DNA from 3 places in the Spirillospora sp. NPDC029432 genome. Region 3 is predicted to be linked to each of the others. Evidence: riboswitches for the same ligand, from Rfam matches in the RefSeq annotation. Region 3 holds a riboswitch; each other region holds the start of a gene.
What was found. Region 3 has a riboswitch for thiamine pyrophosphate ahead of thiO (glycine oxidase ThiO). Riboswitches for the same ligand answer to the same signal wherever they lie in the genome.

Region 1: it holds a riboswitch for thiamine pyrophosphate, as region 3 does, so the genes downstream of both, thiC (phosphomethylpyrimidine synthase ThiC) here and thiO (glycine oxidase ThiO) in region 3, are expected to answer to the same signal.
Region 2: it holds a riboswitch for thiamine pyrophosphate, as region 3 does, so the genes downstream of both, AB0881_RS19725 (cytosine permease) here and thiO (glycine oxidase ThiO) in region 3, are expected to answer to the same signal.

The regions. Positions count from the first base shown of each region.
Region 1 covers NZ_JBEZWH010000124.1:1,221-4,475, forward strand. The annotation lists gene thiC (phosphomethylpyrimidine synthase ThiC) at 1-1,493, opposite strand, end outside; TPP riboswitch at 1,494-1,605, opposite strand; gene AB0881_RS40890 (RNA-guided endonuclease TnpB family protein) at 1,712-2,935, shown strand; gene AB0881_RS40895 (histidine kinase) at 3,091-3,255, shown strand, end outside.
Region 2 covers NZ_JBEZWH010000023.1:8,921-12,175, forward strand. The annotation lists gene AB0881_RS19720 (PAS domain-containing protein) at 1-356, opposite strand, end outside; gene AB0881_RS19725 (cytosine permease) at 480-1,868, opposite strand; TPP riboswitch at 1,862-1,980, opposite strand; gene AB0881_RS19730 (rhodanese-like domain-containing protein) at 2,000-2,332, opposite strand; gene AB0881_RS19735 (SSI family serine proteinase inhibitor) at 2,424-2,837, shown strand; gene AB0881_RS19740 (DNA-formamidopyrimidine glycosylase family protein) at 2,838-3,255, opposite strand, start outside.
Region 3 covers NZ_JBEZWH010000114.1:9,311-12,565, forward strand. The annotation lists gene AB0881_RS40330 (thiazole synthase) at 1-335, opposite strand, end outside; gene thiS (sulfur carrier protein ThiS) at 338-550, opposite strand; gene thiO (glycine oxidase ThiO) at 547-1,668, opposite strand; TPP riboswitch at 1,659-1,772, opposite strand; gene AB0881_RS40345 (FAD-dependent oxidoreductase) at 1,870-3,081, shown strand; gene AB0881_RS40350 (Rv2175c family DNA-binding protein) at 3,119-3,255, shown strand, end outside.

The sequences.
Region 1 (3,255 bases), on a different contig from region 3:
TCCCAGCGGAACTCGAACCGCGCGTCCGACAGCGCGTCGTCCCACGCCTGCGCCCCCGGATGCCCCTTGGCCAGGTCGGCGGCATGCGCGGCGATCTTGTACGCGATCATGCCCGCCTTCACGTCCTCGCGGTCCGGCAGCCCCAGATGCTCCTTCGGCGTGACATAGCAGAGCATCGCGGTGCCGTGCCAGCCGATCATCGCGGCGCCGATCGCCGAGGTGATGTGGTCGTACCCCGGCGCGATGTCGGTGGTCAGCGGCCCGAGCGTGTAGAACGGCGCCCCGTCGCACAGCTCCTGCTGCAGGTCCACGTTCTCCTTGATCTTGTGCATCGGGACGTGGCCGGGGCCCTCGTTCATCACCTGGTTGCCGTACTCCGCCGCGATCCGCGTCAGCTCGCCCTGCGTGCGCAACTCCGCGAACTGCGCCTCGTCGTTGGCGTCGGCGATCGACCCCGGCCGCAGCCCGTCGCCGAGCGACCACGTGACGTCGTACGCGGCGAAGATCTCGCACAGCTCCCGGAAGTGCGTGTAGAGGAAGTTCTCCTCGTGGTGGGCCAGGCACCACGCGGCCATGATCGACCCGCCCCGCGACACGATCCCGGTCTTGCGGCGCGCCGTCAGCGGCACGTACCGCAGCAGCACCCCGGCGTGCACGGTCATGTAGTCCACGCCCTGCTCGGCCTGCTCCACCACGGTGTCGCGGAAGATCTCGTACGTCAGCTCCGCCGGGTCCCCGCCGACCTTCTCCACCGCCTGATACAGCGGGACGGTCCCGACCGGGACGGGCGAGTTCCGCAGGATCCACTCCCGCGTCGTGTGGATGTCCCGCCCGGTCGACAGATCCATGATCGTGTCGGCGCCCCACCGGGTCGCCCACGTCATCTTCTCCACCTCGTCCTCGATCGACGAGGCCACCGCGCTGTTCCCGATGTTCGCGTTGACCTTCACCAGGAAGTTGCGCCCGATGACCATCGGCTCGATCTCGGGATGGTTCACGTTCGCCGGCAGCACCGCCCGCCCGGCGGCCAGCTCGGCCCGCACGAACTCCGGCTCCACGCCCTCGCGCAGCGCCGCGAACTCCATCTCCGGAGTGATCTCCCCGCGCCGGGCGTACGCCCGCTGCGTCACCGCCTCCCCGGTGGCCCGGCGCGGACGGCGCTCCGCGAACGCCGCCCGCTCCCGCATCGGATCGGCCGCCCCGCGCCCGCCGCGCCCATCGCGCCCGCCGCGCCCATCGCGCCCGTCGTCCTCCGGCCGCACCGCGCGGCCGTCGTACTCCTCGGTGTCCCCGCGCCCGGCGATCCACGCCCCGCGCAGCGGCGGCAGCCCCCGCCGCACGTCCGCCTCGTAGGCGGGATCGGTGTACGGCCCGGACGTGTCGTACAGCACCACGGCGCCGCCGTCCGTCAGCGTCACCTCCCGCATCGGCACCCGCACATCGGGCGCGGAGCCCTGCAGGTAGGTCTTGCGAGAAACGGTGGGGGTGCGCATGTCAGTCACCCGTTCACTCCCTTCGCCGGCATAACCCGGAGCAGGTTCTGGCGGTCAGCGGCCGTCCAGCCGCTATCTCAGCCCGGTTCGCCGGGCCCCCGCGTCACGTCGTGATCAACATAGCACTCCGTGCCATCGGGCCCCCGTGCACGCGATCGGCTACGCAGAGTTTTTAGGTTTCGCGGACAGTGATCATGATTCGAATGTATGTTCGCCATGTGCGGCTCAGATATAACTACCGGATCTACCCGACATGTGCTCAGCGACGGGCCTTGGCGCGGGCCTTCGGTTGTGCGCGGGTCGTGTTCAATGATGGTCTTGCTCTTCGCAATGCCGCGTACGAGGCCGGTCTGCCCTACATCTCGGACGCGGCTCTGTCCAGGCAGGTCATCACTCAGGCGAAGAAGTCCCCTGCGCGAGCATGGCTGGCGGAGGTGTCGGCGGTCGCCCTCCAGCAGGCGCTTGCCGATCTGAACGCGGCATACCGCAATTTCTTCGAATCCATCACAGGCCATCGCCGGGGACCCAAGGTGGAGCCGCCCAAACCTCGATCGCGAAAGAGCGCCCGACAAGCGATACGCCTCACCCGTGCCGGCTTCCGCCTGCGTTCGAACGGGCGTTTGTACGCAGCGAGGATCGGCGAAATATCTGTCCGCTGGTCCCGGCCGCTGACGTCCGAACCGACCTCGGTGACGATCATCAAGGACTCCGCGGGACGCTATTTTGCGTCATTCGTCGTGGATGTGGAGACGTCTCCGCTGCCTATGCGTACCGACGAGGTGGGGATCGACCTCGGTCTCACGAGCTTCGCCGTTCTCTCCACCGGGCACAAGGTGGCATCGCCCCAATATCTGCGTCGCGCTGAGAAGAGGCTTCAAAGTGCCCAGCGCGTGGTGGCTCGACGTCAAGAAGGTTCGAACAACCGGGCGAAGGCAGAGCGACGACTCGCCCGGCGGCATGCGAAGGTGGCGGATGCACGCCGGGATTTCCTCCACAAGCTCTCCACCGGAATCGTCCGCGACAACCAAGCGGTCTATGTGGAGAACTTGGCGGTGAAGGGTCTCGCCCGGGGACGATTGAGCAAGAGTGTGCACGATGCGGGATGGGCGACGTTCGTGGCGATGCTGGAGTACAAGGCGGAACGGGCGGGCCGATATATGGCCAAGATCGGCCGCTTCGAGCCGACCAGCCAGGTCTGCTCCGCATGCGGGGTGAAGGACGGGCCCAAGCCTCTCAGCGTGCGCAGTTGGACCTGCGTCGCATGCGGGGCCGAGCACGATCGTGACCACAACGCCGCACTGAACATCCTGGCCGCCGGGCGGGCGGACAGGCTAAACGTCTGTGGAGGCCGGATCGCGGTACGCGGTGGTCCTGCCCTTGAAACAGAAACCTCACGAGTGAGGACGTCAACCGGTCAGGTTCCAGCACTGGACGCCGTGTAGAGGAGGTCGCGGAGCCCGGGGAGGGTTCGCGCTCGCCATGCCCCGGAACGGGTGAAAGGGGTACCGGCTCGGGAGACCGGCGTGCCGATCGTGGAGGTGCCGGAGGAGGGGGTGCCTGCGGGGCGGGCGGGGGCTGCGGCAGACTTGGGCGGGTGATGATCAGGGGTCGCGGGGTGGACGCCCTGGCCGCCGCGGGGCTGGCGGCGGTCGCCGTGGGAGCGGCGGCGGAGTGGCCGGGAGTGCGGCCGCTGGATCCGGCCGGGGCGATGATGCTCGTGGCGGCGCACGTGCCGCTGGCGTGGCGGCGGCGCCGGCCGGGG
Region 2 (3,255 bases), on a different contig from region 3:
GGGTGGTAGACCCCGACCCAGCCGAGCGGCTCGCCGTCGCGCGACTGGAGCAGGCTGTTGTCGATCCGCACGTCGATCAGCCGCCCGTCGCGGTGGAACCGGCGGGTGGCGATCGAGATCTGGCCGCCCTCGCCGGTGCGCCGGGTCAGCAGCCGCTCCTGGACGGCGTTGTGCTCGGCCTTGAGCTCGTCCGGAACGATCGGCAGCACCCGCCCGAGCAGCTCGTCGGCGCGCCAGCCGAACATCCGCTCGGCCGCCGGGTTCCACACCGTGACCCGCAGACCGTCGTCGACGGCCACGATCGCGTCCGCGGCGCATTCGATGACGGCACGGGCGATCGGGTCGTGAACGTCCATCCGCACGCCTGTCATCGTGCCACCGAGCCCTGGGCCGCCGCCGGGCAACCACCGTGGAAAAGTTCCCACGATAGGGGTCCCTTTACCGGAAGAACACCACGTCAGCGCCAGGAAACCGGCGTGTCACCCCGCGTCACGCGGCGAACGGCGGCCGGCGCCGAGCCGTCCGATCGCCACCGCGGCCAGCCCGGCGATCAGGAACGACAGCAGCGAGGCGCTCATCCAGCCCTGCGGGGTGAAGCCGATCAGGCCCTGCACGTCCCGCCAGAACGCCGCCCACCGGCTCACCGCGCCCGGGTAGATCAGCTGGTACGCGACGAACCCGACCGCCCAGGCGGCGATCATGCCCCAGCGGGCGGGGGCCCGGCGGGAGACGTCCCAGCCGAGCCCGGACACGTCCGCCCTGCCGATCGCGGCCCGCCAGCGGCCCCGGCCGAGGAAGAAGTCGGCGGCCAGCACGCCCAGCATCGGCACGAACACCGACCCGATCAGCGACAGGAACGCGGCGTAGTCCCCGATGTCCAGCAGCAGCGCCAGCCCGGTGATCCCGGCGCCGAGCGCGACCGTCAGGACCCTGCGGTCGGCGCGCGGCACGAGGTTCTGGATCGAGACGGCGGTGGAGTAGACGTTCGCGAACGACTGGTCCGCCTCCCGCAGCACGAACACCGCGAAGAACAGCACCCCGAGCGTCACGCCCAGGAACGGGTCGAACACCTTCCCGGAATCGCCCGCGACCAGGGCCAGCGCCAGCAGCCCCAGCACGTACGCGATGATCTGCGTCACCGAGTAGCCGACGGCCGCGGCCCCGAAGGCGCCCTTGGCGGAGCGCGCGTGCCGCGTGTAGTCGGCCGCCACCGGCACCCACGAGATCGACACCGCGAGCGCCGCGTCCGCGCCGATCCAGAACCCGCCCCAGGAGCCCTCGGTCAGGTCGGGCAGCGGCTCGCGCAGCAGCTGGACGTAGAAGTAGACCAGCGCGATCATCACGGCGGCCGTCACGTACCGGCGCAGCATCCGCACCGAGCCCAGCGGCCAGATCGTCAGCGCGGTCGTCAGCGCCCCGGCGGCGACCACGTACGCCCAGCGCGGGATCCCGTCCCACAGCGCGGTCGCCGCGTCCGCGATCACGATCAGCTCGAACGTGCCCCAGCCGATCAGCTGCGCGATGTTGAGGACGGTCGGCACGTACGACAGCCGCGCCCCGAACAGCCCGCGCAGCAGCACCATCGCCGGCTGCCCCGTCCGCGCGCCGGGCGCCGCCGCCAGGCCGAGCATCAGCCCGCCGAGCGCGGTCCCGACCGCCATGGCCACGATCCCGGCCATGATCGAGAGCGTCGGCGTCCCGTTCTCGTCGGGGGCGAGCACGGTGTACGCGCCGGAGAAGGCGAAGAGGCTGACCCCGAGGTTGGCCCAGAAGGCGCTCTGGTCCCAGAAGCCCAGCACCTTCGGCGCCGGTTCGAGAAGCGTGAACGGGACCTCTTCACGAGGGCGTGACTGGACATCGGACGTCACGGGACGCACACTCCCTACGCCGGCATTACCCGGACAGGTTCATGCGGTCGGCGGCGCCGCGTTCAAGCCGCCCTCTCAGCCCGGCATGGCCCGAGCTCCCGCGGTCAATCGGTCAAAACCGATCATAACCCTCAGGCGACGTAGGGTTCGGTCCCCGTGTCGGTCTCCATCGGGCGGCCGCTCTCCACCCAGCGCTTCATGCCCCCGTCGACGTTCTTCGCCAGCCAGCCGGCCTGGTTGAGCGCCACCGTCACCTGCGCCGAGCGCACGCCCGACCGGCAGACCACGAAGACCTCCTGGTCGCGCGGGACCTCACCGGCCCGGTCGCTGAGCCGCCCCATCGGAATGTGCACCGCCCCGGGCGCGTGCCCCGCGTCCCACTCGTCCTGCTCCCGCACATCCAGCAGGTACGCGTCCTGCGGAACGTCCTTCGCGTCAACCGCCGGGACGTCGTCCCCGAAAATCATCACACCTCCATGGAACCGCGCGGACCCCGCCCGCGTCGAATCACGCATGCGGTATCGGACGCTCCTTTTCACGACGCCCGGCCTAGCCATGATCCTGTCATTGGCGGCCTGCGGCGAGGAACAGGCCCAGACCCCTTCCGCGGACAAGCCCTCCGCCACCACCTCCGTCCAGCCCTCCGGCAAGGACAGCCTGACGATCGAGGTCAAGGCCTCGGCCCAGGCGCCCGCCAAGAAATGGACCCTGACCTGCGATCCCGCGGGTGGCGACCACCCGAAGGCCGAGCAGGCCTGCACCGCCCTCGGCAAGGCCCAGGCCCCGTTCCAGCCCGTTCCGGAGAACCAGATGTGCACCAAGATCTACGGCGGTCCGGAGATCGCCACGGTCAAGGGCACCTGGAAGAACGAGCGGGTCAGCGCCAAGTTCACCCGCGACGACGGCTGCGAGCTCAACCGGTGGACCAAGGTCGCCCCGCTCTTCGGCGACGTTCCCAAGGTCCGCTGATCACTTAAGCAGCCGCGACATCCGCCGGTCCGCCAGGGGCTTGCCGCCCGTCTGGCAGGTCGGGCAATACTGCAGCGAGGAGTCGGCGAACGACACCTCCCTGATCGTGTCCCCGCACACCGGGCACGCCTGGCCCGTACGCCCGTGCACCCGCAGCCCGGACTTCTTCTCGCCCTTGAGGTCCTGCGCCGCGACGCCGCGGGCCCGCTCCACCGCGTCCGCGAGCGTGGCGCGGATCGCCTCGTACAGCTCCCCGATCTCCGCCTCGGTCAGCGATGACGCGATCTTGAACGGCGACATCCTCGCGACGTGCAGCACCTCGTCGGAGTAGGCGTTCCCGATCCCGGCGATCACCTTCTGGTCGCGCAGCAGCCCCTTGATCTGCGTCCGCCGCCCCTTGACGATCTCCGCGAGCGTC
Region 3 (3,255 bases):
TCGCGGGCCAGCTTGGCGGTGAGCACCGCCTCGCCCGCGGTGAAGCAGCCGGCGGTGTTGGGCAGCACCCGGATGCCGCACTCGCGCAGCACGTCCAGCACCGAGCCGCGCGCCGACGGGTCGACCCGCCGCATCGCGACCGTGGTGAGCGCGGTGCCGGACGCGGTCAGGGCCGCGCGCAGCACGCTCATGCTGGGCGCCCCGCCGGTCCCCATGATCAGCCGGGAGCCGACCTCCTCGCCCGCGATGACCAGCGGGCCGTCCGCCGCGCCGTCCGCGCTGCCCGCGCCGCCCGTGCCGTGCGCGGTGCCGGGGGCGCCGTCGGTGCCGTTCATGTTCAACCTCCCTGCACGGCGGTCAGCACCTCGAGCCGATCCGCCTCCTTCAGCGTCGTCGCCTCCCACTGCGAGCGCCGGACGACCTCGTCGTTCAGCGCGGCCGCGAGCCCGGCCTCGGCCGGGCCGGACCGGCCGGTGTAGCCGCTGACCGCGGCCGCCACGCTGGTCCCGGCGGGCACCTCGCGCGCCTCGCCGTTGATGATGATCTTCATGCCGTCTCCGTCAGCCGGTCGGGGGTGAAGGGGCGGCCGACCTCCGGCACGGTGCCGTCCAGCAGCACCTCGGCCAGGATGTCGCCGCTCACGGGGGTGAGCAGGATGCCGTTGCGGAAGTGGCCCGTCCCGAGGACGAGGCCGGGCAGCGCGGTGGGGCCCATCACCGGGGCGTTGTCGGGCGAGCCGGGCCGCAGCCCCGCCGACACCTCGGCGAACTCCAGCTCGGTGAGGCCGGGCAGCAGCTCGCGGGCGTCGCGCAGCAGCTCCCACAGCCCGCCGGCGGTGACGCGGGTGTCGAAGCCCATCTCCTCCTGGGTGGCGCCGAGGACGATCTCGCCGTCGGCGCGCGGCACGAGGTAGACCGACGAGCCCTTCACCAGCCCCCGGGTGGCGCGCCGCAGGAACGGCACGCGGGTGCGGAGCCGGATCACCTGGCCCTTGACGGGACGCACCGGTGGAACGGTCCCGGGCGGCAGCCCCTCCAGGTCGCCCGACCAGGGGCCGGCGGCCAGCAGCACCTTGTCCGCGCGCACCTCGGACCCGTCGTCGAGCCGCACGCCCGCCGCGGCGTCGTTCTCCACGATCAGCGCGGCGGCCTTGCGCCGGACGAGCCGCACGCCGTGCTTCTCGGCGGCGGCCAGCAGCGCCGGCGCCAGCCGCCGGGGGTCGATCGAGCCGTCCTCGGGGGCGAGCAGGCCGCCGCGGACGCCGGGCGCCAGCATCGGCTCCAGCCTGCGGCACTCGCGCCCGTTCAGGGCCTCGGTGGGGATGCCGAGCGACTCCTGGAAGCGCCGCAGGTCGTCGAGGTGCCTCAGGTCGTCGGAGTCGAACGCGACCTCGATGATGCCGTCGGTGCGGTAGCCGGTGCCGAGCCCCGTGAGCTCCTCCAGCTCGGCGACGAACGCGCCGTAGCGGTCGCGCGAGGCGAGCCCGAGGCGCAGCAGCGGCTCCTCGCCGTAGGTCAGCTCGCTGACGGGGGTCAGCATGCCCGCCGCGACGGCGGAGGCCCCGCTCGCGGGGGCCGGGTCGACCAGGGTGACGGCGGCGCCGCGGGCGGCCGTGCGCCACGCGGTGGCCAGCCCGACGACGCCCGCGCCGATGATGGCGATGTCCAATCCACGCTCCCTTCGCCGGCATGATCCGGATCAGGTTCCAGCGGTCGGCGGCCCGGTCAGCCGCCCTCTCAGCCCGGTCGGACCGGGCTCCCGCGCTCGTTCCCCCCCACCATACGTCCGCCCGCGACCGGGATGATATTGGTCACCCGTCTGGACAGCTGTCTGGCAGCCGTCCGGGCCCGCCGACTAGGGTGGACGGCCATGGAGAGCGTGATCGTTGTGGGCGGCGGGCTGGGCGGCGTGCGCGCCGTCGAGGCCCTGCGCGGCAAGGGGTACGAGGGCGAGCTGACCCTGCTGTCGGCCGAGCGGCACCGGCCGTACGACCGGCCGCCGCTGTCGAAGGCCGTGCTCGCGGGGGAGAGCGACGACACGACGGTCGACGCCGACTGGGACGCCCTGCGCGCGCGGCTGCTGCTCGGCGAGCGCGCCACCGGCCTGCGGCTCGCGCCGGGCGGCGGCGGCACGGTCGCCACCACGGCCGGCGACCTGGACTTCGACGGGCTCGTCATCGCCACCGGCGCCACCCCGGTCACGCTGCCCGGCGACGGCCCGCAGCACGTCGTCCGGACCATCGACGACGCCCGCGCGCTGCGCGCCCGGCTCACCGCGGGCGCCCGGGTGGTGATCGTCGGAGCCGGCTGGATCGGCGCCGAGGTCGCCACCGCGGCCGCGAAGAAGGGCTGCGCGGTGACGGTCGTCGAGGCCGCCGACGCCCCGCTGGCCAACGCGATCGGCGCCGAGGTCGGCGCGCTGACCGCCCCCTGGTACGCCGAGGCGGGCGTCGAGCTGCGCACCGGCGTCAAGGTCGCGGAGATCGAGCCCGGCGGCCTGCTGCTGGCCGGCGGCGAGCGGATCGACGCCGACGAGGTCGTGGTGGGCGTCGGCGTCCGGCCCGACCTCGGGTGGCTGGACGGCTCCGGCGTCCTGGTCGACCGCGGGGTCGTGACCGACGCCTCGTTCCGCGTCTCCACCGGCGGCGAGGACGGCCCGTACCGGCGGGACGTGGTCGCGGTCGGCGACTGCGCCGCCTGGTGGTCCGCCCGGTTCGGGCGCCGGCTGCTCGTCGAGCACTGGGACACCGCGCTGAACGCCCCCGCCGTGGCCGCCGGGACGCTCCTCGGCGAGGACGCGGCGTACGACGCCGTCCCGTACTTCTGGTCCGAGCAGTTCGGGCGGATGGTGCAGTACGTCGGGCACCATCCGGTCGCCGAGCGCATGGTGCGCCGTGGCGACCCGGCGGGCGCCAAATGGGCCGTCTGCTGGCTCACCGGCGACCGCCTGGAGGCGATCCTCACCGTCGGGACGCCGCGCGACATGGTCCAGGCCAAGCGGCTCATCGCGAACCGCACCCCCGTCGACGCCGCGGCTCTGGCCGACCCGTCGGTGCCGGTACGGGACGCCGCCCGGCCGTGAGGGTTTGAGTGTCGTGGGGGCGTGGTAGCAAGGGGGCGTGACGCAACTGCACGCAACCGTAGAAAGCGCTCTCGACCCCCACACCGACGCCCTCGCCGGGGAGTGGCTCTCCCTCCAGGAGGCGACCGCGCGGCTCGGTATCAAGCCCGGCCGGATCAAGCAGCTCCTCAGCGA